2 regions of the Streptomyces sp. NPDC033165 genome follow, and region 2 is predicted to be linked to the other one. Evidence: riboswitches for the same ligand, from Rfam matches in the RefSeq annotation. Region 2 holds a riboswitch; the other holds the start of a gene.
What was found. A riboswitch is a leader RNA that binds a small molecule or an ion and turns the genes downstream of it on or off. The one in region 2 is predicted to bind glycine.
Positions count from the first base shown of each region.

Region 1 (15,720 bases), on a different contig from region 2:
CGCGCGGGTCACCGGCGGCGACGGCTACGAGGTGAGCGACCCGGCGGAGATCCAGGCGGTGATCCTTCAGGCCATCATGGCGGCGGGACAGAACGGCCGCGCGGCACAGGAGTGACGACACCCGGGACGCATCACCGCGCGACACAGGCGTGACCACGCCCAGGACGCATCACCGCGCCGCACAGGCGTGACCTCGACCGCACGCGCCCGCCCGGTCTCGCCGTCCCGAGCAGGCGTGCGGCGCGCGACGCGTCAGCCCCCTCACGGCGCCGGGAACCCCACCGGCCAGGTGTGCACCGGCTCCCCCGCGTGCATCAGCTCGGCATAGCGGCGGGTGGTGGCCGCGAGCGCCGCCTCCCTTCCGAGTCCGGCCTCCAGGGCCCGGCGGTAGGTGGCGACCTGCCAGGAGGCCCCGTTGACGCGCCGTTTGCAGCGCTCCTCGATCACGCCGAGGTAGCGGTCCCGGTCAGCGGGCTCGATGTGCCAGGCGTCCAGCCCGGCGGCGGCCAGCGGCAGCAGTTCCTCCAGTACCAGCTGTACGGCGGGGATCCTGGTCAGTCCCCCGGAGCGGCCGGAGCGGGGCCAGATCATCTCTGCCTCGATGCCGTGGCGGCAGGCCTCGGTGAAGTTCTCCTCGGCGGCCTCGAAGGGCAGTCTGCTCCAGACCGGCCGGGACTCCTCGGCGAGCGCCCGTACGAGCCCGTAATAGAGCGCGGCGTTGGCGATCACGTCGGTGACGGTCGGCCCGGCGGGCAGCACCCGGTTCTCCACCCGCAGATGGGGCACGCCGTCGGCGATCCCGTACACCGGGCGGTTCCAGCGGTAGACGGTGCCGTTGTGCAGGACCAGCTCGGCCAGCTCGGGCACCCCGCCCTCGTCGAGGACCTTCAGGGGGTCCTCCTCGCCGCAGATCGGCAGCAGCGGGGGGAAGTAGCGCAGGTTCTCCTCGAAGAGCTCGTGGGCGGAGGTGATCCAGCGTTCCCCGAACCAGGTCCGCGGCCGCACCCCCTGGTTCGCCAGCTCCGGCGGCCGTACGTCGGTGGCCTGCTGGAACAGCGGCGGCCGGGACTCCCGCCACAGCTCCTTGCCGAACAGGAAGGGGGCGTTGGCGCCGAGCGCGATCTGGACACCGGTGATCGCCTGGGCGGCGTTCCACACGTCGGCGAACCGGCCGGGCGTGACCTGGAGGTGCAGCTGCACCGAGGTGCAGGCCGATTCCGGGGCGATCGACGGCGAGGTACAGACCAATCGCTCGACGCCTTCGATATCCAGGGCGAAATCCTCCCCCCGGGCGGCCGCCATTTGGTCATTGAGCAGGGTGTAGCGGTCCACGTCCGAGAGATTCGCGGACACCACGTCGTGCTCCCCCAGGGTGGGCAGGATTCCGATCATCACGATCCCTGCGTCCACCTCCCCCGCCTTGCGGTGAGCATAGGCCAGGCCGGTCCGCAACTCCTCCGAGAGCTGATCGAATACTCGGCCGCCCAGCCGGTGCGGGACGATATTCACTTCGAGATTGAACATCCCCAGTTCGGTCTGGAAATCGCGGCTCGCGATGCGTTGGAGCACTTGCTGATTCATCATCCGGGGCATGCCGTCGGAGCCCGCGAGATTCAGCTCTATCTCCAGCCCCATCAGGTTCCGGGGACGGTCGAACCTCCGCTCCGCCAGAAGTCTGCCCAGCCCTTCCAGGCACTGGTTGAGCTTGGTGCGGTACTCCTGCCGGTCCGACAGGTCAAGGGCTCCCGCGGCGACCTTCTCCCCCATCGAGGGGTCCCTCCTCCAGTGGCGGCCCGCGGCCCAGGCCGCTCGCATCACGATCGATAATGCCCCGTGGAAGTGATCCGTAACGCCCCCGCGGGTCTTCGATACCCGATAGTCTGGTGGAGGGAGACCGCGGGCACATTCCTGCGGCATGCGACCATCGGCACTTTCGCCCGGGAAGAGCACGCCGGAAGCCGTGGTGGAAACACCGACGAGTTTCGGCCTACCGCAGGGCCGGAAGGGGTCCAGGTCGGGGCCGGGAACACCGGAGCACTTCACCAGAAATACCGCAATTCGAAGTCCGGATGGAGCCTTGCGCGAAATATCCCCGGCTGCTAGCGGAAACACTGTGTGAACACGCGTCATATAAACTCCGGTGGACGAGGCAGAGAGTTGATACGCATCGCCCGTCATCGGCCCCTTCCGGCCCGAACGCCGACAGCGCCGTCTGCACCCGCCCACGCATCACCGTGTCTCCGAAGTGAGAGGCGACCCACTATGCCGCTGCATGTCCCCTCGGCTCCCGCGCCCGCCCTGCGCAGCGTTCTCGCGGCCCTCGGTTCTCCCACCGCCGTCCGCGAAGCCCGAACGTCCGCTCTCCGGTCCGTCCAGGGACAGCTGAGCCCCGAGCTACCGCTTCCCGTCCATGTGCTGGACCGGACCACTCCCGCCCGGACAGCTCCCCTCACACGCCTCGCTGCCTGGCGCTTCCTGATCCACAGCGAGGGCCGTGCGGTCGCCGCGGCGGACACCGTGCTCACCCCCGACGGCTGGACGTTCTCGCACTTCTTCGAGGGGCCCTACCTCGCCTCGACCGAGCTGGCCGTACGGCAGGCGGAGGCGTCGGCCGCCACCCATCAGGCGCGGCTGCTGTCCATCCCGGAGCTGTACATGCTCACCCTCTGGCTGCACGGCGACCCCGAGGCCGACCCCGCGGGCGGCGTGCTCGCGCCGACGGACGTGCTGGTGCCCCTGGCGCCGGCCCCGCCGGGCATCGCCGCACACCGCCCGCACCGGGTCGCCGACCTGCTGCCGGTGATCTCGCTGCGCGTGACGCCCGGGCCTCTGCTCAGCTCGGCCTGACCGCCCCCGCCCCCGCCGCACGCCCCCGTATGGGCTGTCCCGCAATCCCTGGTGGTCAGCCCTTGGCGGCCCGCATCCGCCCCGTACGTCCGTACGGCGGAAAGGGTCACTGCGGGGGCGTCCTGCTGCCCACTCGGACTAGTCCTGTCCGGCCACCCCGAACCACCCAAAGGGACCGTGCAGTTGCGGTGAACCGTCCGCGCGGGTGATGCGTCATGGGAGGAGTACGGGAGCTGCAGCGAAATCCCTGCGGAATCACCCCCGTAGGGCAACACTGGGACCGGACCGACTGATACGGGGGCGGCCATGAACACCTCATCCAGCCGCAGGACACTCGACTCGACGCAGCGAAAGAACCCATCCATGTGCCAGCACCAGCCACCCTGCCCCACCGCCGACTCACCCGACCGGGAGGCGGCCCGCCTGACGGCCCACCACCCCGAACAGGGCTGGAGCCTTCTGTGCAACGGCGTCCTGCTCTTCGAGGACACCGGCGAACTGCTGCCCGACGGGCAGATCATCGCCCCGCACCGGCCGCTGGCAGCGGGCCGCGTGGTGAAGGCCGCCTGAGCGGTGGTACGAAGCAGGGGCCGGCCCGGAGAGATCTCCGCACCGGCCCCGACGCATGTCCGGACCTACGCCGCTCCCGGCGCACGTCCTACGACAGGCTGCCTCAGTTGTCGTACTCGTCCAGCGGCGGGCAGGAGCAGACCAGGTTCCGGTCGCCGAAGGCCCCGTCGATGCGGCGGACCGGCGGCCAGTACTTGTCGGCGGCGGACACACCGGCCGGGAAGACGGCCTCCTCGCGGCTGTAGCCGTGCTCCCAGTCACCGCCCAGCGCGCCCGCGGTGTGCGGGGCGTTGCGCAGCGGGTTGTCATCCGCGCTCCACTCGCCGGATGCGACCTTCTCGATCTCGGCGCGGATCGCGATCATGGTGTCGCAGAACCGGTCGAGCTCCGCGAGGTCCTCGCTCTCGGTCGGCTCGATCATCAGCGTGCCGGCGACCGGGAACGACATGGTCGGCGAGTGGAAACCGTAGTCGATCAGGCGCTTGGCGATGTCGTCGATGGAGACGCCGGTCGCCTTGGAGATGGGCCGCAGGTCGACGATGCACTCGTGCGCGACCAGTCCGGCCGGGCCGTTGTACAGGATCGGGAAGTGCGGCTCCAGGCGCTTGGCGATGTAGTTGGCGGCCAGCACGGCGACCTGCGTGGCGCGCTTGAGACCCTCGCCGCCCATCAGGCGCACGTACGCCCAGGAGATCGGCAGAATGCCCGCCGAGCCCCACGGGGCGGCCGAGATCGGGCCCACCCCGGTCTCCGGGCCCGCGGCGGGCTGGAGCGGGTGGTTGGGGAGGTACGGGGCGAGGTGTGCGCGGACACCGACCGGGCCGACGCCGGGGCCGCCGCCGCCGTGCGGGATGCAGAAGGTCTTGTGCAGGTTCAGGTGCGAGACGTCGCCGCCGAACTTTCCGGGCTTGGCGAGTCCGACCAGCGCGTTGAGGTTGGCGCCGTCGACGTAGACCTGGCCGCCCGCGTCGTGCACCTCGCCGCAGATGTCGGCGACGTGCTCCTCGAAGACCCCGTGGGTGGAGGGGTAGGTGATCATGAGCACGGCCAGCTCGTCGCGGTACTGCTCGATCTTGGCGCGCAGGTCCGCGATGTCGACCTCGCCGTCGTCGGCGGTCTTCACCACGACGACCTTCATGCCCGCCATGACGGCGCTGGCGGCGTTGGTGCCGTGCGCGGAGGACGGGATGAGACAGACGGTGCGCTGGTCGTCGCCGTTGGCACGGTGGTACGCCCGCACGGCCAGCAGACCCGCGAACTCGCCCTGCGAACCGGCGTTGGGCTGGATGGAGACGGCGTCGTAACCCGTGACCTCGGCGAGGCGCTCCTCCAGCTCGCGGATGAGGGTCAGGAAGCCCTGCGCCTGCTCGGCCGGGGCGAAGGGGTGCAGCGCGCCGAACTCGGGCCAGGTGATCGACTCCATCTCGGCCGTCGCGTTCAGCTTCATCGTGCAGGAGCCGAGCGGGATCATGCCCCGGTCCAGCGCGTAGTCCCGGTCGGCGAGCTTGCGCAGGTAGCGCAGCATCGCGGTCTCGGAGCGGTGCTGGTGGAAGACCGGGTGGGTCAGGATGTCGTCGGAGCGCAGCGCCCCCTCGGGCAGCGCGTCACCGACCGTGGCGTCCAGCGCCTCGATGTCGCCCTCGGTGCCGAAGGCGGCCCAGACGGCGGCGATCTGCGCCCGGGTGGTGGTCTCGTCGCAGGCGATGGAGACGTGGTCGGCGTCGACGAGCCGCAGGTTGACCCCGCGCTCCCGGGCGTCCGCGACGATCCCCGCCGCCTTGCCGGGCGCCCGCACGGTCAGGGTGTCGAAGAACGCGCCGTGGACGACGTCGACGCCGGCGCCGCGCAGGCCGTCGGCCAGGATCGCGGCGAAGCGGTGCGTGCGCCGGGCGATCGTCCGCAGCCCCTCGGGGCCGTGGTAGACGGCGTACATACCGGCCATGACGGCGAGCAGGACCTGCGCGGTGCAGATGTTGCTGGTGGCCTTCTCGCGGCGGATGTGCTGCTCGCGGGTCTGGAGGGCCAGGCGGTAGGCCTTGTTGCCGTCGGCGTCGACGGAGACGCCGACGAGGCGGCCGGGCAGGGAGCGGGCGAACTTCTCGCGGACCGCCATGAAGCCGGCGTGCGGGCCGCCGAAGCCCATCGGGACACCGAAGCGCTGGGTGGTGCCGACGGCGATGTCGGCGCCGAGGGCTCCGGGCGAGGTGAGCAGCGTCAGGGCCAGCAGGTCGGCGGCGACGGTGACGATCGCGCCGAGCTCGTGGGCCTGCTCGATGACGGGCTCGATGGCGCGGACGGCACCGGAGGCGCCCGGGTACTGGAGCAGGACGCCGAAGACGCCGCGCTCGGCGATCTCGGCGGGGATGCCGTCGCTGAGGTCGGCGACGACGACCTCGACGCCGGTGGGCTCGGCGCGGGTCTCGATCACCGCGATGGTCTGCGGCAGGGTGTCGGCGTCGACCAGGAAGACACCGTTCTTGACCTTGCCGACGCGCCGGGCGAGCGCCATTGCCTCGGCGGCCGCGGTGCCCTCGTCGAGCAGGGAGGCGCCGGAGGTGGGCAGCCCGGTCAGCTCGGCGACCATCGTCTGGAAGTTCAGCAGGGCCTCCAGGCGGCCCTGGGAGATCTCCGGCTGGTACGGCGTGTAGGCCGTGTACCACGCGGGGTTCTCCATGACGTTGCGCAGGATGACCGGCGGCGTGAAGGTGCCGTAGTAGCCGAGGCCGATCATCGGGGCGAGCACCTGGTTGCGGTCGGCCAGCGACCGGAGCTCGGCCAGGACTTCGGCCTCGGTGCGCGCCGAGGGAAGGTTCAGGGCCTCCGCGCTCTTGATCACGTCGGGCACCGCGGCGGCGGTCAGCTCGTCGAGGGAGCCGTAGCCGACCTGGGCGAGCATCTTCGCCTGGGCCTCGGCATCGGGCCCTATGTGGCGCTGCTCGAACGGAATGCCCTGCTCCAGCTGGGAGAGCGGAGTGCGACGGGGGGTCATGGTGGAGGCCTCCTGGTCTGTCACGACCTGCGAGGGGCACCACGGCGCGGGTGCCCGGACGGCCTCCCCCTCTGTCATCTCAACCTGAGAGCTTCGCCGACCCGCCCAAGGGCGCGCCGGCTTTCACCGTCGGTGAGGGTCGAGTCCGCCTGAGCCTGCGCCCGCACGGAACCGCCCTGCTTTCCAGAGTGACCTCATCCGTGCGGTACGGGGGCCTGAGAGATTCCGGGGAGGAGTTGCTCCTTCGGCGCCTCCGGATTCTTCACCGGAGGACTCTCCCGCACGGGGTCAGCAGCCAGTGCCAGCCTACCAGCGGCCATCAGCGCGGAGCTCTCAAGTGGCCGACACCACGGATCTGCACTTGTGTGGTGCTGGTGGGCATCAGGGACCGCCCTGAGCAGTCTGCGACCAGTGGGAGGCACCGTGCAGACCGATATCGATCCGCGCCGCCTGATCGGCCGCAAGGCATTCGATCGCAAGGGCACCAAGATCGGAACGGTGGATGAGGTCTATCTCGACGATGCGACGGGCGTCCCCGAGTGGGCGGCCGTCCGCACCGGCCTGTTCAGCAGAGACGCCTTCGTCCCCCTGGAACCCAGCGAATTCGTCGACGACGCGCTGCGCGTCCCCTTCGACCGCACGCTGATCAAGAACGCGCCGGACTTCGGTGTCGGCAGGCATCTCTCGCCCGAGCAGGAACTCCAGCTCTACCGCCATTACGGACTGGACTCCTCGCCCCCGGAGGAACCGTCCACCGACCGTGACTTCGGCAGGCTGGCGGGCCAGGAGGAGTAGTCCGGCGCTTCTCGGACGAGCGGCAGCGGATCGGCGGGCCGCAGCAGCGGATCGTCGATACGGAAGGTGAGAACCCGGCCGGGTGCGCTCCACGGTTCCTCGAACCGGACGGTGACCCGGCCGATGCCGCTCCCCTGCACCCAGCCGTGCCCGTGCTCCTCGTGGTGCACGTCGTGTCCGGCGGGCCAGCGCCGGGCGGCGAGCTGCTCGGCGCTGTCCGCTTCCGGTTCCGGGACGGCCTCCTCCCCCGGTGCCTCCACGGCCTGCTCCTGCGGCTCGTGGGAGCGCCGCTCCAGCTCCCGGGCGTCGGCGGCCTGCGCGAACAGATCCTCCTGGGTGAAGTCGGCCAGCCCCGTGACTCCCACGCCCAGGAGCCGTACGCCGCCGGTGGTGTCGACGGACTCCAGCAGCCGCCCGGCCGCCTCCCGCACCACCGTGGGGTCGTCCGTGGGCCCCCGCAGCGTCTCGGAGCGGGTCAGCGTGGAGAAGTCGTAGCGGCGCACCTTCAGCACCACCGTGCGCCCCGACCGGTCCGCCGCGCGCAGCCGCTCCACGCACCGCACGGCCAGCCGCTCCACCTCGGCGCGCACCCGTACCCGGTCGTGGAGATCCACATCGAAGGTGTCCTCCACGGATACGGACTTGGCGTCCCGCTCGGCGACCACCGGCCGGTCGTCGAGTCCCAGGGCCATCCGGTAGAGCCCGTGCCCGTGGGCCTTGCCGACCAGCCGTACGAGCTCCGCCTCGCCCGCTTCGGCCAGGTCGTGGACGGTGGTCATCCCCGCCCGTCTGAGGTGGTCGCCGGTGGCAGGCCCGACCCCTGGCAGGACGCGGACGGACATGGGGGCGAGCAGCTCGCGCTCGGTGCCCGGCTCGATGAGCAGCAGCCCGTCCGGTTTGGCCTGCTCGGAGGCGATCTTGGCGAGCATCTTGGACCCGGCCAGGCCGACGGAGCCGCTGAGTCCGGTCACCGCCCTGATGGCCACCCGCAGGCCCTCCCCCGTCGCCCGGGCCGACGCCGCGTCGTCCGCCGCCCCGCCGGCCTCCAGGTCGACGAAGGCCTCGTCCAGGCTGAGCGGCTCGACCAGGGGCGACAGCCGCCCCAGAAGCTCCATCACCTGGTCGCTCACCGTTCGGTACAGCGAGAAGCGGGGCACCAGATAAGCGGCGTTCGGCGCGAGCCGCCGGGCCTGGGCGGTGGGCATCGCCGAGTGCACCCCGAGGCGCCGGGCCTCGTACGAGGCGGTGGCGACCACTCCGCGCGGCCCGAGGCCGCCCACCACGACCGCTTTGCCGCGCAGGCTCGGCTTGGCCGCCTGCTCCGCCGACGCGTAGAAGGCGTCCATGTCCAGATGAAGGATGGTGGGCGCGGGTCTCACACCGTCGATGCTGCCCTACGGCACTGACAACGGGACGGCCCGGCGCCCCGTGGGGTGCCGGGCCGTCCCGTGCTGTCCAGCTGTCTGTCCGTCCGTCCCGGATCGTCCGGGCCGCTATCAGCCCGCCCGGTTACGCCGCCGGGCCAGCTCGTCCGCGGGGTTGTGGCCGATGAGCGTCTCGCCGGTGTCGACCCGCTCCCCGTGCAGCTGCGAGAGGGCCACGTCCACGTCCCGCCAGACGACGCCCACGGCGATCCCGAAGACGCCCTGCCCGCCCTGGAGCAGGCTGACGACCTCGTCGGGCGAGGAGCACTCGTAGACCGTGGCCCCGTCGCTCATCAGCGTCATGCGCTCCAGATCCTGAAAGCCCCGGGCCCGCAGATGCTGGACCGTGGTGCGGATGTTCTGGAGAGCGACCCCGGTGTCCAGGAACCGCTTGACGATCTTGAGGAGGACCACGTCCCGGAAACTGTAGAGACGCTGGGTCCCCGACCCGTAGGCCGGACGCACACTCGGCTCGACCAGGCCCGTACGCGCCCAGTAGTCGAGCTGGCGGTAGGTGATGCCCGCCGCCGCGCACGCCGTCGGTCCGCGATAGCCGATATCGCTCGCCGCTGCCACGCCGTCCGCTGCCACCGCGGCCGGCTGTACCGGCTGCCTGATGGTGTGGTCGGCTCCACTGCCGTGCTGCGGATACGGCCCACCCGCCGCCGTACCGTCGCCGCTGCTTCTCACGCCGACCTCCGTCCTTGACCTGCCCACTCGAAGGTAGGCAGTCACTCGGGGTGCGTCAACGATCGCCACACTCGGCACGCCGAGTGATAATCACCCTGAGGGTGGTTTCCCGTGACTCGTTTCCGGGAAAGGCTTGCCGGATGCGCTGACGACACCCCTGCGGGACGGTCACTGACTGTTCGTACCGAAGTCCTCCGGAGAGATCTGGTCGAGGAATTCGCGGAACTTCTCCACCTCGTCCTCCTGCTCGTCGGGGATCGCGATGCCCGCATCGTCCAGCACGCCGTCACTGCCGTAGATCGGCGTGCCGGTCCGCAGGGCGAGCGCTATGGCGTCGGACGGCCGGGCGCTCACCTCCACTCCGCTGGCGAAGACCAGCTCCGCGTAGAAGACCCCTTCGCGAAGGTCCGTGATGCGCACCTCGGTGAGCTCCTGGCCCACGGCCTCCAGCACGTCCTTGAACAGGTCATGGGTCAGCGGCCTGGCCGGAGCCATGCCCTGCTGGGCGAAGGCGATCGCGGTCGCCTCACCAGGACCGATCCAAATGGGGAGGTACCGGTCGCCTCCCACTTCACGCAGGAGAACGATCGGTTGGTTGGAGGGCATTTCCACCCGGACACCGACAACGTCGAGCTCGTTCACACAGCAACCCTAGGACGTGCTCGCCATGTTTGGGTAGTCGGGCTCCGCCGAGGTCAGTGCAGACGGCTCCGCAGAGCGGTCTGGACGAGTGCCGCGTGCAGCCGGACGGACAGCTCCGCGAGCTCGTTCGCGGTGGCCTCCGCATGGGCTCTGGTCTGCGGATTACGGTGTCGGCGCAGCGGGGCGACCACCTGCTCCACCAGGCCCGCCTCCCGGTCGGCGGAGGCCCGCATGGCGCGAAGGTGACGCGGTTCGAGTCCGAATCGCCCCAGGTCCGCGACCAGCTTGGCCACGGTGACCATCTCGGCGTCATAGCCGCCCTCAGGGGCCGGAACGATGAGCCCGTAGGACTCCCACTCCTCCAGCCGCTCCTCGTCGACCTCGGCCGCCGCGAGCAGCTCGGCGCGCCCGATCCGCACGGCGGTGGCCGCACCCGGACCTGCGGCGTCCCAGACCCCGTCGGCCAGGTCCCGCCGATCGCCCGGAGAGGGCAGGACGGGCTGTTCTCCCCGCGCCAGGGCGTCCAGGTGCTCCCGGATGACCTTGAGCGGCAGATAGTGGTCCCGCTGCATGCGGAGCACCTGGGCGAGGCGCTCCACATCACGCGGGGCGAACTTCCGGTATCCGGAAGGAGTGCGCTGCGGCTCGATGAGCCCCTCGGCCTCCAGGAACCGGATCTTGGAGATGGTGACTTCGGGAAACTCGTCGCGCAGCTCGATGAGCACCGTACCGATGCTCATCGAGCCCTCTTCCGCGGTGACGGCGCCGTGACCGGCACCGCCTGTCGGTGTTCGCAGCATGGGCCTTCCTGGGGGTCCCCCCGGACAAGGAGTCCGGGGGCTGGTCACACGCCCCGCGGGCTCGCATAGAAGACCAGGCGGTACTTTCCGATCTGGACTTCGTCGCCGTTGGACAGCTGGACCGAATCGATGCGCTCACGGTTGACGTAGGTGCCGTTGAGGCTGCCGACATCGCCCACGGTGAAGCTACCGTCCGGACTCCTGCGGAACTCCACATGACGGCGCGACACGGTCACGTCATCAAGAAAGATGTCGCTCTGCGGGTGACGGCCGGCCGTCGTCAGATCACTGTCGAGCAGGAATCGGCTTCCGGAGTTCGGGCCGCGCCGCACGACCAATAGGGCCGAACCGCCCGGCAGCGCGTCGACGGCCGCCTGAGCCTCCGGGGAGAGCGAGGGCAGAGCCGTCTGCCCCGTCGCCTCCGCCTCGTACGCCTCAAGTCCCGAGATCGAGATCGTCGACGTCGTCTCCGAGGCGCGCTCGGGTACGCCGCCCCGCAGCGGCGTACCGCAGTTGGAGCAGAACCTGCTGGCCTCCGCGTTGCGGTGACCGCACCTCGTGCAGACCGGCATCGACGAGCCCTCCGGGGTGAACCCTCCACCCGCACTTGAGGCTGATGGTTCGCCGAAACCTATTGCCCCGGCACCGGCAGGGTCAACGGACGACACGCCGGGTCCGCCCGGGGTACCGGACACCTCGTCACGGAAGAGCGGACGCTCCGCCTCCGGCTCCTCGGCCTGACCGTGGCGCGGAGCACGGTGGCGGGCAGCACTGTTGCTGTCCTCGCGTGCACTCTTCCCGAACAACTTCGCAAACAACTTCACGGGCGATTCCCCTTGACCGACATAGACCCGCCCGTGGGGCAGGACGAACCCTGAATGAATACACCTGCCGACCCGGACATCTTCACAACGTCCGTATCCACTCGACAGTTTCCACCACGCACCACCAATCCGGTGCGGCGACCCCCCGCAAGCTCCCGACCCGGTCCACCGGCTCGTACGCTCACCGCACTCACGGGGATGACGACCGAGCGTAGTCAGGCCGCTGCGACGGTCGCAAGGCGTCGACCACGATGTCGTCGGACCGCTCCACGACCACCGTGGCCTGCTCCTTCTCCAGCGTCTGGACCACACCGCCGGGGATGTTGAGCGCGGGCTCCAGGTCCTGGGGCTGGCCGATGACCGTGAACTCGTACGGCGCCTCGATCTTCTCGCCGTCCACCTGGACGTCCCCGCCCTCTCCGGCGAAGTAGGTGTTGGCCACCACCCGCACCCCGTTGACCTCGATGGCCTCGGCGCCCGCCGCCCGCAGCTCCTGAAGCGCGTCGAGCAGCATGTCGGGCGCGACCGCCCGGGCCGGGTCACTGACCGTCAGGGTGATGCCGGGCCCCTGTGCCGCCACGGTGCCCGCGAGGATGCCGAGCTGACGCTCCTTCTCCCGCGTCTGCTTCCGGGCCTCCTCGGCCTGGTCGGAGCTGTTCTCCAGCTCGGTGCGCTGGTCGTCCAGGCGCTGCTTCTCGTCCTCCAGGCGCTGCGTCCGGTCGTCGACCTCGTCGAGGATGCGGACCAGGTCCTCCTGTCGGGCACCGCGCAGCGCACTGTCGTCGCCGGCGGACCGCACCTGAATGGCCAGCCCCAGACCGAGCCCGAACAGCAGCAGGGCGACGATGAGTTGGGCCCGGCTGAGCCGGGGCGGCCACAGGCCCGCCAGCAGTCTCTGCCGCCCGGAGACCTCCTCCACTGCGGGCGGGGGCACGGGAGCTTGCGGGGTGGCGGGCGCGCCGTCCTCGGGCTGGGGGCCGCGGGTGTTCTCGTCGTTGTTCATCGGCCTCAAGCCCGGAAGACGTGGCGGCGGATCGCCGCGGCGTTGGAGAAGATCCGGATGCCGAGCACGACCACCACACCCGTGGAGAGCTGAGCGCCGACCCCCAGTTTGTCGCCGAGGAAGACGATCAGCGCGGCCACCACGACGTTGGAGAGGAAGGAGACGACGAAGACCTTGTCGACGAAGATGCCGTCGAGCATCGCCCGCAGACCGCCGAAGACGGCGTCAAGCGCGGCGACCACCGCGATCGGCAGGTAGGGCTCGACCACCGCCGGTACCTCGGGCCGGACCAACAGTCCGACCACGACTCCCACGACGAGGCCCAGTACGGCGATCACGATGTGCCCTTCCCTGTGTCTGCCGCACCACTGTCGGCGGCCTTCGGCTCTGCTGTACGGACGATCAGGCTCGGCGCGGCCGGAAGCCGCACCTTCGCCTGGTCGGACATGCTCGTGCGAATGTCGAAGCTCTCCTTCAGCGCGTTCAGATACTGGCCGTCGGCGCTGTCCCGGAACGCGGCCGCGAGCTTCTTCCCGTCCCCCACCACGAGCACCGTGTACGGCGGTACAAGCGGCCTGTTGTGGACCAGTATGGCGTCGCCGGCGGCCCGGATGGCGGACAGCGCGGTGAGCCTTTGCCCATTGATGGCGATGGCCTCGGCGCCGGACTCCCACAGCCCGTTGACCACACGCTGCATGTCCCGGTCGCGCACCCGTCCGGTGTCGGTGAAGCCGCTGGACTCCCGCGGCCCGCCGCCGCCCTGGTCGGTGTTCTTGGCGTCGTCCACGACGAGCTTCACCCCCGGGCCCTCGACCGGGGTCGCCCCGGCCAGCAGGGACACCAGCTCCCCCTGGGCTCCCCCATGGCGCTCAAGGGCCTTGCGCTGGCGTTCGCTCACGTCGGCGCGGAGCTTGTCGACATCCGACTCCAGCGTGTCCGCCGCTCTGGTCTCCGCGTTGATGCGGTCGATCAGTTCCTCGCGCTCTTTCGCGACGACCGGGGCCGCGATCCGTGCCTCGGCCGCGCCGAGGGTGACCACGAGGGCGGCCACCACCAGTCCCGCCCCCAGCCAGAGCTTCGACCTGAGCGTACGGGGCAGGCCCTCGCTCCCGTCGGCCTTTCGGCGCGCCGCGGCCTCCGCGTAGCCCTCGTCGAGGCTGTGGTCCATCACGTTGTTCAGCAGCGACATGGAGGCGTCGGGGCGTGCGGGCGGCGAGGCGGTGCTCCGATCGGGGGACTGCTGCGACATGCCGCACATCGTCGCACGTCACCACGGCTGCCGCCGAATGGCCCCACCGGGTGTGCCGGAAGCCCCTTCCCGGGGCGTTCCGGCACACCGGGTCACAGCAACTAGCTGCCCGCGCTGTCCACGACCGCGGACCACTCGTCGAGCAGCGCCTGGGCCGAAGCATCGTCCGGGCCTTCCGCCCACAGATGCGTCACGGCCTCGGCTCGGTCGGGCAGGACCATGATCCACCGCCCGTCCGCCTCGACCACACGCACCCCGTCCGTGGTGTCCACACTGCGGTCACCGGCCGCTTCGACGACCCGCCGCATGACGAGCCCCTTGACGGCCCAGGGCGTCGCCAGATCGCGGCGCAGGACATGGGCGCGGGGGATGCGCGCGTCGATCTGGCTCAGGGTGAGCTGGGTGCGCGCCACGAGCCCGATGAGCCGGACGAAGGCCGCCGTCCCGTCGAAGACGCTGCTGAATTCGGGAACGATGAACCCGCCGCGCCCGTCTCCCCCGAAGATGGTGGCTTCCTCACGGCCGACCCTGGTCAGGTCGTCGGGCGAGGTGGTCGTCCATTCCACCTGCGTACCGTGGTAGGCCGCCACCTGCTCGGCGACGCGCGTGGTCGTCACGGGCAGGGCGACCCGGCCGCTGCGCCGCTCGGCGGCGACGAGATCGAGGAGGACCAGCAGGGCCCGGTCGTCCTCGATGATCCGGCCCAGTTCGTCGACGAGGGAGAGCCGCTCCCCCACCGGGTCGAACCGCACCCCGAAGGCCGCCCGGGCCGAGGACACGATCTCCCCGAGCCGGACGAGCCCCGCGCGCCGGGTGTCGGCGGACTCAGTGGGCCGCGACTCGTCGAGCCCGGGGTTGATCGTCAGCGCGTCCACCCCGAGCCGCCCGAGCAGGCTGGGCAGAACGAGTCCGGCGCTGCCGTTGGACGCGTCGACGACGACCTTCAGCCCGGAGTCGGCGATGCCCGTGATGTCGACGTTGCGCAGCAGCGAACCGGTGTACGAGTCGAAGACGCTGGACGGGAAGTACAGGTCCCCGATCTCACCGGGGAAGGCCCTGCGGTACTCCTGGCGCGCGTAGACCCGGTCGAGCTTGCGCTGCTGGGCCTGCGAGAGGTCCGCGCCGCGCTCGTCGATGAACATGATGTCGACGGAGTCCGGCACACCCGGCGACGTACGGATCATGATGCCGCCCGCGCTGCCGCGCGCCGTCTGCTGCCGGGCCACGGGCAGGGGGACGTTCTCCAGGTCCCGTACGTCGATGGCGCTGGCCTGGAGGGCCGAGATGACGGCCCGCTTGAGTGCCCGCGCGCCTCGGGAGTGGTCACGGGCGGTCGTGACCGTGGACCCCTTCTTGAGGGTCGTGGCATAGGCGCCCGCCAGCCGTACGGCCAGCTCCGGCGTGATCTCGACGTTCAGAATGCCGGAGACCCCGCGGGCGCCGAAGAGATGTGCCTGTCCCCGGGATTCCCAGATCACCGAGGTATTGACGAACGCACCGGCCTCGATGGTCTTGAACGGATACACCCGTACATTGCCCTGGATGATCGACTCCTCGCCGACCAGGCATTCGTCACCGATGACAGCGCCGTCCTCGATCCGGGCCGCACGCATGATGTCGGTGTTCTTGCCGACCACGCAGCCGCGGAGGTTGCTGTGCTGTCCGATGTAGACGTTGTCGTGGACCACGGCCTTGTGGAGGAAGGCACCCGTCTTGACGACGACGTTCGACCCCACCACCGTGTGTTCGCGGATCTCTGCGTCCGCCTCGACCTTGGCGTAGTCGCCGATGTACAGCGGCCCGCGCAGCACGGCGTCGGGGTGGACCTCCGCGCCTTCGGCCACCCACACTCCGGGCGAGATCTCGAAGCCGTCGAGCTCCACGTCG
Region 1 is NZ_JBVIPK010000014.1:169,705-185,424, forward strand. Features, by position in the region: gene ACZ5WC_RS27660 (substrate-binding and VWA domain-containing protein) at 1-115, shown strand, start outside; gene ACZ5WC_RS27665 (glutamate-cysteine ligase family protein) at 262-1,767, opposite strand; gene ACZ5WC_RS27670 (hypothetical protein) at 2,263-2,847, shown strand; gene ACZ5WC_RS27675 (DUF5999 family protein) at 3,211-3,417, shown strand; gene gcvP (aminomethyl-transferring glycine dehydrogenase) at 3,521-6,406, opposite strand; glycine riboswitch at 6,600-6,697, opposite strand; gene ACZ5WC_RS27685 (PRC-barrel domain-containing protein) at 6,830-7,201, shown strand; gene ACZ5WC_RS27690 (DNA polymerase IV) at 7,123-8,580, opposite strand; gene ACZ5WC_RS27695 (MerR family transcriptional regulator) at 8,698-9,315, opposite strand; gene ACZ5WC_RS27700 (bifunctional nuclease family protein) at 9,484-9,957, opposite strand; gene ftsR (transcriptional regulator FtsR) at 10,011-10,757, opposite strand; gene ACZ5WC_RS27710 (FHA domain-containing protein) at 10,802-11,581, opposite strand; gene ACZ5WC_RS27715 (DUF881 domain-containing protein) at 11,772-12,584, opposite strand; gene ACZ5WC_RS27720 (small basic family protein) at 12,590-12,922, opposite strand; gene ACZ5WC_RS27725 (DUF881 domain-containing protein) at 12,919-13,833, opposite strand; gene ACZ5WC_RS27730 (sugar phosphate nucleotidyltransferase) at 13,935-15,720, opposite strand, start outside.
Region 1: linked by a shared signal. The riboswitch ahead of gcvP (aminomethyl-transferring glycine dehydrogenase) and the one ahead of gcvT (glycine cleavage system aminomethyltransferase GcvT) in region 2 are both predicted to bind glycine.

Region 2 (15,720 bases):
CGGCGGAACCTCTCTGTGCGACGGCTCTGTACGACGTCAAGGGCCATTCGGAGTACGAGTGTTCACTGACCCATGAGTCTAAACCCCTCGCCTCTTCCTTGACTCGGAGAACAACTGTTTACTGAATGGCATGAGTCACACCGCCGGAATCCGCCAGACCCGGAAACTCAGAACGCGCCAGGCCCTCCTGGACGCGGCGCTCGTGCTGCTGGAGCACCAGAGCCTGAGCAGCCTGGGGCTGAGGGAGGTCACCCGGGCCGCCGGGGTCACCCCGACGGCTTTCTACCGGCACTTCGAGGACACCGCCGCGCTCGGCGTCGCCCTGGTCGAGGAGACCCTGGGCAGCCTGCACGGGATGATCGGCGCGGTCCTCGCGGAGACGGGCGACAGCGAGGAGCGGCTGGACCGCAGCGTGGAGGTGATCGCACGCCACGTCGGCGCGCAGCCCGCCCACTTCCGCTTCATCGCCCGCGAGCAGCACGGCGGCGTGGGCCCGGTCCGCGCGGCCATCGCCGCCCAGCTGCTCCGGTTCGCGGAGGAGGTGGCATGGGCGCTCGGCCAGGAGCCGGAGGCGGCCGGGTGGAGCGAGGAGGACCTGCTGATGCTGGGCGGCCTCTACGTGGACCACATGGTGATCACCGCCTCGGCCCTGCTGGAGGCCGGACCGGCGCGCGAGCGGGAGGTCGTACGGTTGGCCCGGCGGCGGCTGCGGCTGGTCACGATCGGCCGCGCGCACTGGCTCGACGAGGGTGGACGAACGGCGTCGGCCGCGCTGGAGACCCTCCCGTGACAGGAGGCCCTACGGCCTGGTCTTCGGGTCCGACCGGCAGCCCGGCTGGGCCGAGGAGGCCGTGCAGCGCTGGGGCGGCACGGACCAGTGGGCGCAGTACGCGGAGCGGGCGGCCGGGATGCCCTCCGAGGGCTGGCGGGAGGTCGCGGCGGCCACCAAGGCTCTCGACGCCGACCTCGCCACCGCGTGCCGCACCGGCGTCCCGCCCGGCTCGGACGCGGCGAACGTCCTCGCGGAGCGGCATCGCGCGCTGATCTCGACGTACTTCGGCTGCACGCACGCCATGCAGGGCTGCACCGGCCGGACGTACGTCGAGGACCCCGGGTGCGCCGCGTACTACGACGCGATCGCGCCGGGCATGGGTGGCTGGCTGTGCGCGGTGATCGCCGCGAACGGCGGGGCCCGGGGCCCCGACCCGGAGTCCGCGGTCTGGGGGTGAGGGGCCGCCGGGCCGGTCCGGACTATGCCGTGCGCGGGGCCTTGGCGAGCTGACGGGACTGGGCGACGAGCCGGTCCGCGCTGTCCCAGACCTCCGCGTCCTCCTCCAGGAAGCCGCCCGCGAGGTTGCGCGTGGTGATGGAGACGCGCAGCGGGCCCGGGGCCGGGCGGCAGCGGACGTGGGTGGTCAGCTCGACGGTGGGCGTCCAGCCGCTCAGGCCCAGCTCGAACGAGGTCGGCGGCAGGGCGTCCACGGTGAGCAGGAGCGAGAGCGGGTCCGGGTCGCGGCCGTCGGCCAGGCCGAACCAGCCGCGCATCTCGCCCTTGCCGGACGGGGCGCCGACCGCCCAGCCGACGGTGGCCGGGTCGAGTTTGATGTCGAGGCGCTCGGTGATGGCGGAGCTGCCGGGAATCCGGGGCGCGCCGTCGCTCGGGCCGAGGCAGTGGTCCCGGTCGGGCATGGCGGGCGGCAGCGCCGTCGTACGGACGTCGTCGGAAAGCGTGTCGAGGTCGCCGTAGGTGGCCAGGACCCGGATGCGCTCGATCTCGCTGCCGTCCTCGGCGTACTGGAAGAGCGAGGCCTGCCCGGTGGAGAGGGTGCGGCCGGTACGGACGGTCTGGGTCCGGATGACGGCGGGGCCGGGGACGGAGGCGGTGAGGTAGTGCGCGGAGACCGAGAACGGGTCGGGGTGCGGCAGGGCCTGGCCGAGGGCGCGGCCGAGCAGGGCCAGCAGATAGCCGCCGTTGACGGCCTGGATGATGGTCCAGCCCGCGGAGAGCTCGGCGTCGTAGACGCCCTCCTCGCGCAGGGTGACCGCGGTGTCCCGGTCGAACTCGCTGTCGCCGATGGTTGCCCGGGCGGTCTGCGCCGCCTCTGTCGCTGCCTGTGCCATGGCATGCACGGTACAGGGATGTATTACTGAGCGGTAGCTTTTTGGGGTGCCGATCACAGCCCTCAGGCCTCCTCCGCCCGCGCGGAGGAGCGGTTGTACGCACGCGGCGCCCGCCAGTGGAAGCGCAGCGCCAGCAGTCGCAGAACGAACGCGGCGATCACCGCCAGGCCGCTGGTCAGGGCGTTGAGGGTGTCGAAGCGGATGCACAGGACGACCATGGTCGCGCCGACGATCGCGGGCACCGCGTACAGGTCGCGGTCCCAGCGCAGCAGCGAGGGCACCTCGTTGGCCAGCACATCGCGCAGCACACCGCCGCCGACCGCGGTGGCCAGGCCCAGCGCGGCCGACGCGGTGAGCCCGAGGCCGTACTCGTACGCCTTGACCGTGCCGGTCACACAGAACAGGCCGAGCCCGGCCGCGTCGAAGACGTTGACGCCGACCTGGATGCGCTCCACGTGCGGATGGAGGAAGAAGACCAGGCCCGCGGCGAACAGCGGGGTGATGAAATAGCCGAGGTCGGTGAAGGCGGCGGGCGGGATCGCGCCGATCATCACGTCACGGAACAGCCCTCCGCCCAGCGCTGTCACCTCGGCGAGGACCGCGATGCCGAAGACATCGAAGTTCTTGCGTACGGCGAGCAGGGCGCCCGAGATCGCGAAGACGAAGATCCCGGCGATGTCGAGCGCGTGCAGGACGGAGGGCGTGAACAGTTCGGTGAGCACCGGACAATTGTGCCGGTCCTAGGAGGCGGGGCTGCCCTCCGCCCGTTCGGCCCCTCCCGCGTCGGACTGGGCCGGTACGGTCGCGGGCTTATCGGCGGAGCCCGCGGGGACATCCTCCTCCGAGACCCCCGCCGCCACCGCTTCCCCGGCGGTGACCGCGTCGATCCCGGTCACCGGATTCTGCTTCACCGTTCCGGCCTCGATCTCGGCCGTGAAGTGACAGGCCACCTTGTGCCCGTCGCCGGTGTCCAGCAGCGGCGGGCGCTCCGTGGCGCACTTGGTCTCCTGCACCCACGGGCAGCGGGTGTGGAAGCGGCAGCCGGCCGGCGGGTTCGCCGGGGAGGGCAGGTCGCCGTGGAGCAGGATGCGCTCGCGGCGGTCCTCGACCTCGGGGTCGGGCACCGGGACGGCCGACATCAGCGCCTTGGTGTACGGGTGCCGGGGCTTCGCGTACAGCGCGTCGCTCGGGGCCTCCTCGACGAGCCCGCCGAGGTACATCACCCCGATGACGTCCGAGATGTGCCGGACCACGGCGAGGTCGTGGGCGATGACCAGATAGGTCAGGCCCAGGGACTCCTGGAGCTCCTCCAGCAGGTTGATCACCTGCGCCTGCACCGACACGTCCAGCGCGGACACCGGCTCGTCGCAGATGATCACGTCCGGCTCCAGCACCAGGGCGCGGGCGATGCCGATGCGCTGGCGCTGGCCGCCGGAGAACTCGTGCGGGTAGCGGGACATCGCGTTGGCCGGCAGGCCGACCTTGGCGAGGATGTCCTTGATCTTCTCCCGGCGCTCGGCCTGGTCCTTGCCGATGCCGTGGGCGGCCATGCCCTCGGCCAGGATCGACTCGATGTTCTGCCGGGGGTTGAGGCTGCCCAGCGGGTCCTGGAAGACCATCTGGAGGCGGCGGCGGAAGGCCCGCATCTCCTCGGACGGCAGCTTCGCCAGGTCGGTGCCGTCGAAGACGACCCCGCCCTCGGTGATGTCGTTCAGCCGCAGCACCGCCCGGCCGAGCGTCGTCTTGCCGCAGCCGGACTCGCCGACCAGCCCGTAGGTCTGACCGGCCTCCACGCTCAGCGAGACGCCGTCGACCGCGTAGACGTGACCCACCGTACGGTCGAAGAAGAGGCCCTTCTTGACCGGGAAGTGGACTTTGACGCCGTCCAGTTCGAGAAGGCTCATGCCGGGACCTCCGCCTTGGGCAGGACCGGGTTGACGCAGCGCACCTGGTGTCCGGCCGTGCGTGGTTCGGTCAGTTCGGGGGTGCCGGTCAGGCACTCCATCGTGTAGTGGTCGCACCGGGGTGCGAACGCGCAGCCGTCGGCCCAGGCGATCTTGTCGTTGATGGACCCGCGGATCGGGTGCAGCGGCTCGCCGCGCGGCGCGTCCAGGCGCGGGATGGAGCCGAGCAGCCCGTGCGCGTACGGGTGGGTGGGGTGGGCGAACAGCTCGCGGCGGGCCGCCGATTCCACCGCCCGTCCGGCGTAGAGGACGTTGACCTCGTCGCAGAGCCCCGCGACGACACCCAGGTCGTGGGTGATCATCAGGAGGGCGGTGCCCTCCTGGTCGACCAGTTCCTTCAGAAGCTCCAGGATCTGCGCCTGGATGGTGACGTCCAGGGCGGTCGTCGGCTCGTCGGCGATCAGCAGACGGGGCGCGCAGGCCACCGCCATGGCGATCAGCGCGCGCTGGCGCATACCGCCGGACAGCTGGTGCGGGTACTCCTTGAGCCGCCGCGCGGGGTCCGGGATACCGACCCGGTCGAGCAGGGACGCGGCTTCCTTCCGGGCCTTGTCACCCTTCAGCCCGCGGTGGCGCTGGAGGATCTCGGTGACCTGGATGCCGATGGGGACGACCGGGTTCAGCGAGGACAGCGGGTCCTGGAAGATCATCGCGAGCTGGCTGCCGCGCAGGTCGCGCAGGTTCCGCTCGTTCATGGTCAGCAGGTTCCGGCCGTCGAACTCGGCGCGGCCCCCCACCCGTACGCCCTTGCGGGGCAGCAGCCCCATCAGGGCGAGCGAGGTGACGGACTTGCCGCAGCCCGACTCGCCGACCAGGCCCACGACCTGGCCCTGGTCGACCTCGAAGGAGACGCCGTCCACGGCCGTGGCGTCCTTGCGGCCACGGGCGGTGAAGGTAACGCTGAGTTCCTCAACGGAGAGCAGTGACATGGGACTTCAGCCTCGCAACTTCGGGTCGAGGGCTTCGCGCATGGCCTCGCCGAGCAGGGTGAAGCCGAGAGCGGTGATGATGATCCCGATGGCCGGGTAGGCCGCCATCATCGGGTCGTTGTCGAAGAAGCGCTGCGCCTGGGCGAGCATCACGCCCCACTCGGGAACGGCCGGGTCGGGGTTGCCGAGGCCCAGGTAGGACAGGGCCGCGGCCTCGATGATCGCCGTGGCGAGGCTCAGGGTGGCCTGGACGATCACCGGGCTCAGCGAGTTCGGCAGGATCTGGGTGAGCACGATCCGCTTGCGCCGGATGCCGACCGCCTTCGCGGCGAGCACGTAGTCCGCGCCGCCCTGCACCAGCATCGAACCGCGCAGCAGGCGGGCGAAGATGGGGATCTGGACGACACCGACGGCGATCATCACGGTGGTCAGCGACTGGCCGAGGACCGCGGCGATGGAGACGGCCAGGAGCAGGGACGGCAGCGACAGCATGATGTCGGTGAAGCGCATGATCACGGTGTCGACGCGCTGGCCGACCTTGCCGCCGAGGGTGGCGGCGGCCCCGGAGAGCACACCGACCAGGGCGCCGACGATCAGGCCGATGAGCATGGAGACCACACCGACGAGCAGCGTCTGCCGGGCCCCGACGAGCCAGCGGGAGAACATGTCGCGGCCCAGGTGGTCCAGGCCGAACCAGTTCTCGCCGCGCATGCCGATGAACTTGCCCTGGTTCGGGAAGACCTCGCTGCGCCAGTTCTGCGCGGTGGGCCCGTGCGGGGCCAGCAACGGTCCGACGACGGCGACGAGGACGAACACGCCGATGATCGCCGCACCGATGATCGCCATCTTGCTGGAGCGCATCCGGCGGAACGCCTCGCGCCACAGGCTGGTTCCGGTGACCGTCTCCGAGCTCTGGGTCAGCTCCGCGAGTCGGTCGATCTTGTCTGCTTTGCTGGTCAGGATCGTCACGTCAGTGCACCCGCACTCTCGGGTCGATGATGCTGTACGCGAGGTCGACCAGAAGGTTGATGAACACGTACACCATCGCGATGAAGAGAATGAACCCGACAAGGACCGGGTAGTCACGGCCGTCGATCGCGGTACGGATGAAGGAGCCGAGGCCGCCGAAGTCGAAGACGGACTCGGTGAGCACCGCGCCGGAGAGCAGGCTGCCGGTCAGCAGGCCGACCGCGGTGATCACCGGCAGCAGCGCGTTGCGGAGCACATGGCGGCCGCGCACGGTCCCCTTGTCCAGGCCCTTGGACTCGGCGGTGCGGATGTAGTCCTCGCCGAGCACCTCCAGGACGCTGGCGCGGGTCATCCGGACGATGACGGCGAGCGGGATGGAGGCCAGGGCGACGGCGGGCAGGACCAGGTGCATGATCGCGTCCCAGCTCGCGTCGAACTCACCGGTCAACAGACCGTCCAGGACGGCGAATCCGGTCACGTCGGTGGCGTTGATACCGGAGTCGAGCCGGCCCTGGCTCGGGAACCAGCCCAGGTTCACGGAGAAGATCCCGCGCAGCAGCACGGCCAGGAAGAAGACCGGGATGCAGATGCCGAGCAGTGATCCGGAGACGGAGGCCACGTCCAGCCAGCCCCCGCGGTGCTTGGCCGCGAGGTAGCCCATCGGAATGCCCACGACGACGGCGATCAGGATCGCCGCGAGGCTCAGCTCCACGGTGGCGGGGAAGGCGCGGGTGAACTCGTCCCACACCGGCTGCCCGGTCTGGGTGGAGGTTCCGAGGTCGAGCTCGAAGATGCGCTTGAGGAAGCGCCAGTACTGGACGTGCACCGGCTCGTCGAGCCCGAGTGCACGGTTGATCCTCGCCACTTCGGCTTCGGTGGCCCGCTCGCCCAGGATCGCTGTGGCGGGCCCGCCGGGCAGTCGGTTCAGCCAGAGGAACAGCAGAACCGACAGGCCGAGCAGGGTGGGAATGAGCTGGAGAAGTCTTCTTACGACGAGTCGCAGCACCCCGCATGCCCCTTTCTCACGTGCGTCGATGCGGGTCCGCCCGGCCACCTGACTGCTGTGGCCGGGCGGACCCGCTGGTGTGCGATTACTTGAAGGAGACCTCGGCGAAGTTCTCCTGCGTCAGCGGGGAGACCTTCGGCGGGTTGACGTTCTTGGCGAACGCGATGGCCGGCGGCGACGAGGAGATCGGCACGCCCGGGACGTACTCCATGATCACCTCGTTGGCCTTCTTGTAGGCCTCCGTGCGCTCGGTGGAGTCGGTGGCCTTGGAAGCGGCGTTCACGGCGTCGAAGACCTTCTGGTCCTTGAAGCCCCACTGCTTGTCCGGCCCGGCGAACCAGGTGCCGATGAAGTTGTAGCCGTCGTTGAAGTCACCGGTCCAGCCGAGCAGGTGCAGGGCGCAGGAGCCGGCCTCGGTGGCGTCCAGGTAGTCCGGGGCCCACTTCATGGCCTTCGGCTTGACGGTGATGCCGGCCTTCTCCAGGTCGGCCTTCATCAGCTCGAACAGGTCCTGCGGGGCAGGCATGTACGGGCGGGTGACCTCGGTCGGGTAGCAGAAGTCGATGCTGAGCTTCTCCTCACCGGCCTGCTTGAGGAGGTCCTTCGCCCTGGCGGTGTCGAACGGGTAGGTCTTCACCTTGTCCGAGTAGCCGGCGACGGTGTCGGGCATGAACTGCGTGCCGACCTTGCCGCCCTCGGGCAGCTGGGTGTTGACGAGGTTCTCGCGGTCGATGGCGTGCGTGATCGCCTGACGGACCTCGGGCTTCTTCAGCGCCGGGTTCGCACCCTGGCTCATGCCGACGTAGAAGATGTTGAAGACGTCACGGGTCGGGACCTCGTAACCCTGCTTCTCCAGCGTCGTCACATCGGCCGGGGCGACCAGGTCGTAGCCGTCGATGTCACCGGCCTGGAGGGCCTGGCGGCGGGTCTCCTCGGTGGAGATGGTGCGGAAGACCAGGTTCTTCACCTTGGCCTTGTCGCCCCAGTAGTCGTCGAAGCGCTCAAGGGAGACTTCCTTGTTGCCCTTGTTCCACTTGACGATCTTGTACGGGCCGGTACCGGCGACCGTGCCGGCCTCCTGGCTGTACTTGGGGTACGTGATCGCGTCGCCCTTGGCGGTCGCGTCCTGCTTCGCGTACTCCTTGAGCGCCTTCGGCGAGTGGATCGCGAGCGCCTGGAGGGAGAATCCGCCCGGCAGGTTCGCCGAGGGCTCGTTCACCTCGATGACGGCCGTGTTCTCGTCCTTGGCGGTGCAGGACTTGTAGTTCGCCTTGGGCGTCTCGGGGTCCTCGTTCTTAGCGAACCCGCCCATGATGCTCTGCCAGTAGTAGGAGACAGCGCTGGACTGGTACGTGCCCTTCCAGTTGAACCAGTAGTCGTAGTTCGCGCAGACCGCGGCGGCGTTGAACGCCTCGCCGTCGTGGAACTTCACGTTCTCGCGCAGGTTGAACGTCCAGACCTTGCCGGCCGGGTCACTCTCCCAGTTCTCGGCGAGACCGCCGACGAGCTTGCTGCCGCCGGACTCGTGCTCCAGCAGCGCCTCGAAGGCCTGGCGGGTGACTCGGAACGTCTCGCCGTCGCTCGCGAGGGCGGGGTCGAGGGAACCGGGGTCACCGGATCCGGCGAAGACGAAGGTGTCCTTGTCTCCCCCCTTGGATTCGCCCCCGTCCCGCTCGCTGGAACAGCCCGTGGCGATCAGACCGACAGCGACCGCTGTCGTGATCGCCCGGGCAGTCCGGGACTTGAATATGCGCATGGGTCCACCCCTGGTTCGCCATGTGGTGAGGTTTGATGGCCGCACACTACAGACGGGGTACACCGCAAGAGAACAGTCCGGATAGCGGTGAGACCTAGTCGAGACCCGGACAGTTAACAAACCGTCCAGTTACGGGACATCCTCCCGCCCGGAGTTAACAAGCCGGACATCTGGGGAAGTTCGCCCCGGCGGCCTGGACCTCGCACGCCTCCGGCGCAGCTCAGCGGTGCTGGGGCGGATATCCGTAACCGGGGGCGGCGACGGGCGGGGGGCCCGCGGGGGCATGGGCCTCACGGTCGTAGAAGGGGCGCGCGTTGGCGTGCAGCCACATCGCCACGGGGTCGTACTCGTCGGACATGGCGACGGTGGAGACCGGCAGCCCGTCGGGGACCGCGCCGACCGACTCCCGCATCATCGCGCGCACCGCCTCGACGGAGGCGCGGCCGGTGTCGTAGAGGTCGAGGCCGATGGCGAGATACGGGACGCCGACCGCGGGGTGGACCCAGGCGCGGCGCAGGGAGCGGACCGCGGCGGTGCGGTGGGCGTTCTGCGTGAGCAGGGCGTAGAACTGCGGGAGCTCGATGGCGGGCTCGGTCAGGCGGAGCGGCCCGGCGGGCAGCCGGTCGAGGCCGGTGGCGATCCGGCGCAGGTCGAGCCAGGGGATGCCGACGCCGCCGCCGGGAGCGTGCGGGTTGAGCCAGATGCCCCAGCGGTCCGGGAACAGGGCGCGGGCGATCTCGCGTCCGGTGACGAGCTCGTGGGCCCGGTTCCAGCCGCTGGCGGAGAGCTCCTGGGCGGAGGTGACGCAGGGGGCGTAACCCAGGCCGTCGATCTCCATGTTGCCGTACTGGGCGTCGGGGGAACCGGCCGTGCCGTGCCAGAGCAGCATCCAGATCCGGCCGTCGGCGAGGGCGGCGAGCAGCGCCTCGTAGCTGTCGTACCGCCCGGGGGTCACCTGGCGCAGCATGTGCTCGACCTGCCCTGCCGCCGCAGTGCCCGACGCACTCACCCTGGGTCCCGCCCCTCGTCGTTCCATCGGATTCGCGCCGCTCCGGGCCCACGGGAGCGGCTTCGCCATCAAACCAGCTTATGCGCCGCTTCAGACACCGGCTTGACGCCACGGTCCGGCATCGTCGGCACGCGGGCGCCTTCCGTCGCGGTCAGTGACCCTCGCGCCGGTAGAACGGGCGTACCTTCTCGCGCATCCAGTCGCCGACGAGGTCCTGGGCCACGTCCAGCAGGACCAGGTTCACCGGCCAGGGCACCTCCACGCGGCCGAGCGCGCGGCCGAGGGCGTCCATGGGAGCGCTCTGGCCCGCCCCGTCCCAGGTGGCGAACTCGACGCCGACGAAGAGGACGGGGTCGCCGCCCTCGATGCTGGCGAGCGCCCGGCGGGCGGTGCTCACCACACCCGAGGCCTCGAACTCCTCGGAGACGGCGGTGAGGAAGTCGACCGGGTCGTGCTGCCAGTCCGGCTCGTACAGCCGGACCCGGCCGCCGGTGGCGGGTCCGTCCAGGGCGGTGCGTCCGGCCCGGCACAGTTCGGCGACGGCCGGCGGCGGCAGCGGTATGCCGACGGCGCCGCCCGGGTTCACGGCGATGCCGACCTGCGGGGGCAGGCCCCGGGCGAAGTCACGGGCGGGCGCCACGGCGAAGGACATATGGCTGCCGACGCAGCTGAGGAACTGGCTCTCGGAGCTGAAGACGGGAACGAAGGCGGCCCCGTCGATCTCCATCATCGGCAGGTCGAGGTCGGCGCTGGCCGGGGTGCCGCCGTTGGGCAACGGCACCCACACGGAGCTGCGGCCGAGCACCTCGACGAGGCGGCCGCCCGCGTCATCGACGCCGAGCGAGGCGGTCAGCACCTCTTCGAGCTCGTTGGCGGGCCACCCCTGCTGGGGGTGTGCCGGGACGGGTGCCGGAATGTCCACTGCCTCTGTGCCTCTCTCAGCCGTCTCGGCCCGGGTCGCGGCCGTCGCTCCCCGGCCGCTGCCGTGAAGCTCTTCGGCCAGCACCCTAGCCGGATCGGGCGGGCGGGGCCTCGGCCTCCGTGAAGGTGATCCGGCCGAGCGCGCCCGCGGCCTCGCGGTCCAGCAGTACCGCCGAGGTGCAGCCGGCGGGCAGCAGCCCCTGTTCGACGTCGGCGAGCAGCCGGGCCACCGCGTGCCGGTGGCGGGCGAAGGCGTAACCGGAGACTCCGCGGCCGCGTTCGCGCTGCCCCTGCCGGGCCACCTCGGGGGTCACGTCGAGCAGGATGAGATGGAGGGTGCGGCCGCGGCCGGCGGCGTGCCGGCCGAGCCAGCGGCGCACCCAGGCCTGGGTGCCGCAGTCGTGCACGACGACGGACGCGCCGGCGCGCAGGGCCTTGCGCAGTCCGAGGTAGTGGGTGGCGCGGACCAGGGGGCGGTACAGGGCATAGGGGAGTAAGCGCGGAAGGGCGGCGGCCCAGCTGTCCCGGGTGTTCTGGGAGTCGACGGCGTCCCCCTGCACGGTCCGCCGGATGAGGGTCGATTTTCCGCTGCCGGGGAGGCCCGAGACGACCACGATGTCCCCGGCGGTGAAATCGAGGCTGTCGGGGGAGCCTCCGGAGCGACCGCGCAGATCGCGTACCACCGGCGCGCGGTCGTTCAGCAGCTCCTGCGCCGGTGCGCCGGGCTGTGCGGGCATCGCGTCGTGCGCCACTCCCGCGGTCGGTGCCGACCACTGCAACGTCATCGCCCATCCCCCTGCTGTCGGGCCACCCCCGCCTGCACCTGAAGTGTAAAGAATCGGCAAGGCGGCACAACCGTCGCCGCCGTTCGCACATCGTCACGGACCGGCCTCCCCACTCCGCCGCGATGCGTGCGATGATGACCCCGCCAACTGCATACCGGCCGTTCGAATCCGCGCGGGAGAGTTCCGGCCACAGTGTGAGCCGGGCGCCGAAGGAGCAAGATCCTCCCTTGAATCTCTCAGGCCCCGTACCGCGTGGATGAGGCAGATCTGAAAAGCGGGCCGCTTCGGCGGCTCCACCCAAGGTGCAAGCCGAGGCCCCTGACCGGGCGCCCTCTTCCGGGGCATACCCCCTGCGGGGCTATCGGCGAACCTCTCAGGTTCCGATGACAGATGGGGAGGATTTCCGTCCCGATGTCGTCATGCCCTGGAGCCATGCCCATGAGCACTGCCCCCCGTCTCACCGCCCTCGACGCGTTGCACCGCTCGCTCGGCGCCACCATGACCGACTTCGCGGGCTGGGACATGCCGCTGCGGTACGCGAGCGAGCGCGACGAGCACAACGCCGTACGGACCCGGGCCGGGCTCTTCGACCTGTCGCACATGGGCGAGATCACCGTCACCGGCCCGGAGGCCGCGGCCTTCCTGAGCTACGCGCTGGTGGGCAACATCGCCACCGTCGGCAACGGCCGGGCCCGCTACACGATGATCGTCCAGGAGGACGGCGGGATCGTCGACGACCTGATCGTCTACCGGCTGGGCGAGACCGAGTACATGGTGGTCGCCAACGCGGGCAACGCCCAGATCGTGCTGGACGCGCTGACCGCCCGCGCCGAGGGCTTCGACGCCGAGGTGCGCGACGACCGGGACGCGTACGCGCTGCTCGCGGTCCAGGGCCCCGAGTCCCCCGCGATCATGAAGGCGGTCACCGACGCCGACCTGGACGGGCTGAAGTACTACGCGGGCCTGCCGGGCACGGTCGCCGGGGTCCCGGCGCTCATCGCCCGTACCGGCTACACCGGCGAGGACGGCTTTGAACTCTTCGTCGCGCCCGGGCACGCCGAGCAGCTGTGGCGGGCGCTGACGGACGCCGGCGAGGCGCACGGCCTGATCCCGTGCGGGCTCTCCTGCCGTGACACGCTGCGCCTGGAGGCGGGCATGCCGCTGTACGGGCACGAGCTGACGACGGCGCTGACCCCGTTCGACGCGGGCCTGGGCCGGGTCGTGAAGTTCGAGAAGGAGGGCGACTTCGTCGGGCGCGAGGCCCTGGCCGCCGCCGCCGAGCGCGCCGAGACCGCCCCGCCGCGCAAGCTGGTCGGCCTGATCGCCGAGGGCCGCCGGGTCCCCCGCGCGGGCTTCTCGGTCGTCGCCGACGGCAAGGTGATCGGCGAGGTCACCTCCGGCGCCCCCTCCCCCACCCTGGGCAAGCCGATCGCCATGGCGTACGTGGACGCGGCCTTCGCCGCCCCGGGCACCGAGGGCGTGGGCGTGGACATCCGGGGCACGCACGAGCCGTACGAGGTCGTCGCGCTGCCGTTCTACAAGCGCCAGAAGTGATATCCCGGAAGAAACCGGTCTTTCCCACCCGCGCTCGGACGTCACGGAAGTGACGTACCTCCGTCTCACACCGTAAGACCACCGTTCATCAGCACTCCCCCGCGTACAGGAGAATTCAGGTCATGAGCAACCCCCAGCAGCTGCGGTACAGCAAGGAGCACGAGTGGCTGTCGGCCGTCGAGGACGGCGTGGCCACGATCGGCATCACGGAGTACGCGGCCAACGCGCTCGGTGACGTCGTCTACGCCCAGCTCCCGGAGGTCGGTGACACGGTGACCGCGGGCGAGACCTGCGGTGAGCTGGAGTCGACCAAGTCCGTCAGCGACCTGTACTCGCCGGTGACCGGTGAGGTGACGGCGTTCAACCAGGACGTCGTGGACGACCCCTCGCTGGTGAACTCCGCTCCCTTCGAGGGCGGCTGGCTGTTCAAGGTGCGCGTCACGGATGAGCCGGCCGACCTGCTCTCCGCCGACGAGTACACCGCGTTCTCCGGCAACTGAGACCCAAGGGACCCCCTGATGTCGCTTCTGAACTCCTCCCTCCACGAGCTGGACCCGGACGTCGCCGCCGCCGTCGACGCCGAGCTCCACCGTCAGCAGTCCACCCTCGAAATGATCGCCTCGGAGAACTTCGCCCCGGTCGCGGTCATGGAGGCGCAGGGCTCCGTCCTCACCAACAAGTACGCCGAGGGCTACCCGGGCCGCCGCTACTACGGCGGCTGTGAGCACGTCGACGTCGTCGAGCAGATCGCGATCGACCGGATCAAGGCCCTGTTCGGCGCCGAGGCCGCGAACGTGCAGCCGCACTCCGGCGCCCAGGCGAACGCCGCCGCGATGTTCGCGCTGCTCAAGCCGGGCGACACGATCATGGGCCTGAACCTGGCCCACGGCGGTCACCTGACCCACGGCATGAAGATCAACTTCTCCGGCAAGCTCTACAACGTGGTCCCGTACCACGTCGACGAGAGCGGGATCGTGGACATGGAGGAGGTCGAGCGCCTCGCCAAGGAGTCCCAGCCGAAGCTGATCGTCGCCGGCTGGTCCGCCTACCCGCGCCAGCTGGACTTCGCCGCCTTCCGCCGTATCGCGGACGAGGTCGGCGCGTACCTGATGGTCGACATGGCGCACTTCGCGGGCCTGGTCGCGGCCGGGCTGCACCCCAACCCGGTGCCGCACGCCCATGTCGTCACCACCACCACGCACAAGACCCTCGGCGGTCCGCGCGGCGGCGTGATCCTCTCCACCCAGGAGCTCGCCAAGAAGATCAACTCCGCGGTCTTCCCCGGTCAGCAGGGCGGCCCGCTGGAGCACGTGATCGCGGCCAAGGCGGTCTCGTTCAAGATCGCGGCGGGCGAGGAGTTCAAGGAGCGCCAGCAGCGCACCCTGGACGGCGCCCGCATCCTGGCCGAACGCCTGGTGCAGCCGGACGTCACCGAGGTCGGCGTCTCCGTCCTCTCCGGCGGCACCGACGTGCACCTGGTCCTGGTCGACCTGCGCAACTCCGAGCTGGACGGCCAGCAGGCCGAGGACCGGCTCCATGAGCTGGGCATCACGGTCAACCGGAACGCCATCCCCAACGACCCGCGTCCCCCGATGGTCACCTCGGGCCTGCGGATCGGCACCCCGGCGCTGGCCACCCGCGGCTTCGGCGCCGAGGAGTTCACCGAGGTCGCCGAGATCATCGCGTCCGCCCTCAAGCCGTCCTACGACGCGGACGACCTGAAGGCCCGCGTGGTCGCGCTGGCCGAGAAGTTCCCGCTGTACCCCGGCCTGAAGTAGCACCTGGCCTGCGGTACCGCACATGCGGGCGGGGCACCGCGCACACTGGAGAGAGTGAGCGCGGTGCCCCGCCTCTTGTCCCCCCGCATCCTTCTTGCCCCGCTCTCGCCCCGCTTGTCCCCCGCACCACCCGGCAGACGACGGCGTCTACCAACCCCCAAGGAGTCCTCCCGTGGCCATCTCGGTCTTCGACCTGTTCTCGGTCGGTATCGGCCCGTCCAGCTCCCACACGGTGGGCCCGATGCGCGCCGCCCGGATGTTCGCGCGCCGCCTGAAGAACGAGGGCCTGCTCGCGCACACCGCCTCGATACGGGCCGAGCTGTACGGCTCCCTCGGCGCGACCGGCCACGGCCACGGCACGCCCAAGGCGGTCCTGCTCGGCCTGGAGGGCGAGTCGCCCCAGACCGTCGACGTGGAGAACGCCGACACCCGGGTCGAGGAGATCCGCGGCAGCGGCCGGATCAACCTGCTGGGCATGCACGAGATCCCGTTCGACTTCGACGAGGACCTGGTACTGCACCGCCGCAAGGCGCTCCCGTACCACGCCAACGGCATGACGATCTTCGCGTACGACACCGAGGGCGCCCCGGTGCTGGAGAAGACGTACTACTCGGTCGGCGGCGGCTTCGTCGTGGACGAGGACGCGGTGGCGGGCGAGAACCCGATCGTCCCGGACGACACGGTTCTGCGGCACCCCTTCCGCACCGGCGACGAGCTGCTGCGGCTCGCCCGGGAGACCGGCCTCTCCATCTCCTCGATGATGCTGGAGAACGAGCTGGCCTGGCGCACCGAGGCGGAGATCCGCTCCGGCCTGCTGGACATCTGGCGCGTCATGCAGGCCTGCGTCTCGCGCGGCATGTCCCGCGAGGGCATCCTGCCCGGCGGTCTGAAGGTCCGCCGCCGCGCCGCGAACTCGGCCCGCCAGCTG
Region 2 is NZ_JBVIPK010000009.1:260,815-276,534, forward strand. Features, by position in the region: gene ACZ5WC_RS22640 (hypothetical protein) at 1-1, opposite strand, end outside; gene ACZ5WC_RS22645 (TetR family transcriptional regulator) at 131-790, shown strand; gene ACZ5WC_RS22650 (TipAS antibiotic-recognition domain-containing protein) at 750-1,229, shown strand; gene ACZ5WC_RS22655 (thioesterase family protein) at 1,252-2,121, opposite strand; gene ACZ5WC_RS22660 (trimeric intracellular cation channel family protein) at 2,184-2,843, opposite strand; gene ACZ5WC_RS22665 (ABC transporter ATP-binding protein) at 2,862-4,025, opposite strand; gene ACZ5WC_RS22670 (ABC transporter ATP-binding protein) at 4,022-5,014, opposite strand; gene ACZ5WC_RS22675 (ABC transporter permease) at 5,021-5,983, opposite strand; gene ACZ5WC_RS22680 (ABC transporter permease) at 5,985-6,989, opposite strand; gene ACZ5WC_RS22685 (ABC transporter substrate-binding protein) at 7,075-8,745, opposite strand; gene ACZ5WC_RS22690 (enhanced serine sensitivity protein SseB C-terminal domain-containing protein) at 8,966-9,712, opposite strand; gene ACZ5WC_RS22695 (enhanced serine sensitivity protein SseB) at 9,906-10,676, opposite strand; gene ACZ5WC_RS22700 (AAA family ATPase) at 10,762-11,460, opposite strand; glycine riboswitch at 11,624-11,721, shown strand; gene gcvT (glycine cleavage system aminomethyltransferase GcvT) at 11,899-13,014, shown strand; gene gcvH (glycine cleavage system protein GcvH) at 13,137-13,514, shown strand; gene glyA (serine hydroxymethyltransferase) at 13,533-14,792, shown strand; gene ACZ5WC_RS22720 (L-serine ammonia-lyase) at 14,965-15,720, shown strand, end outside.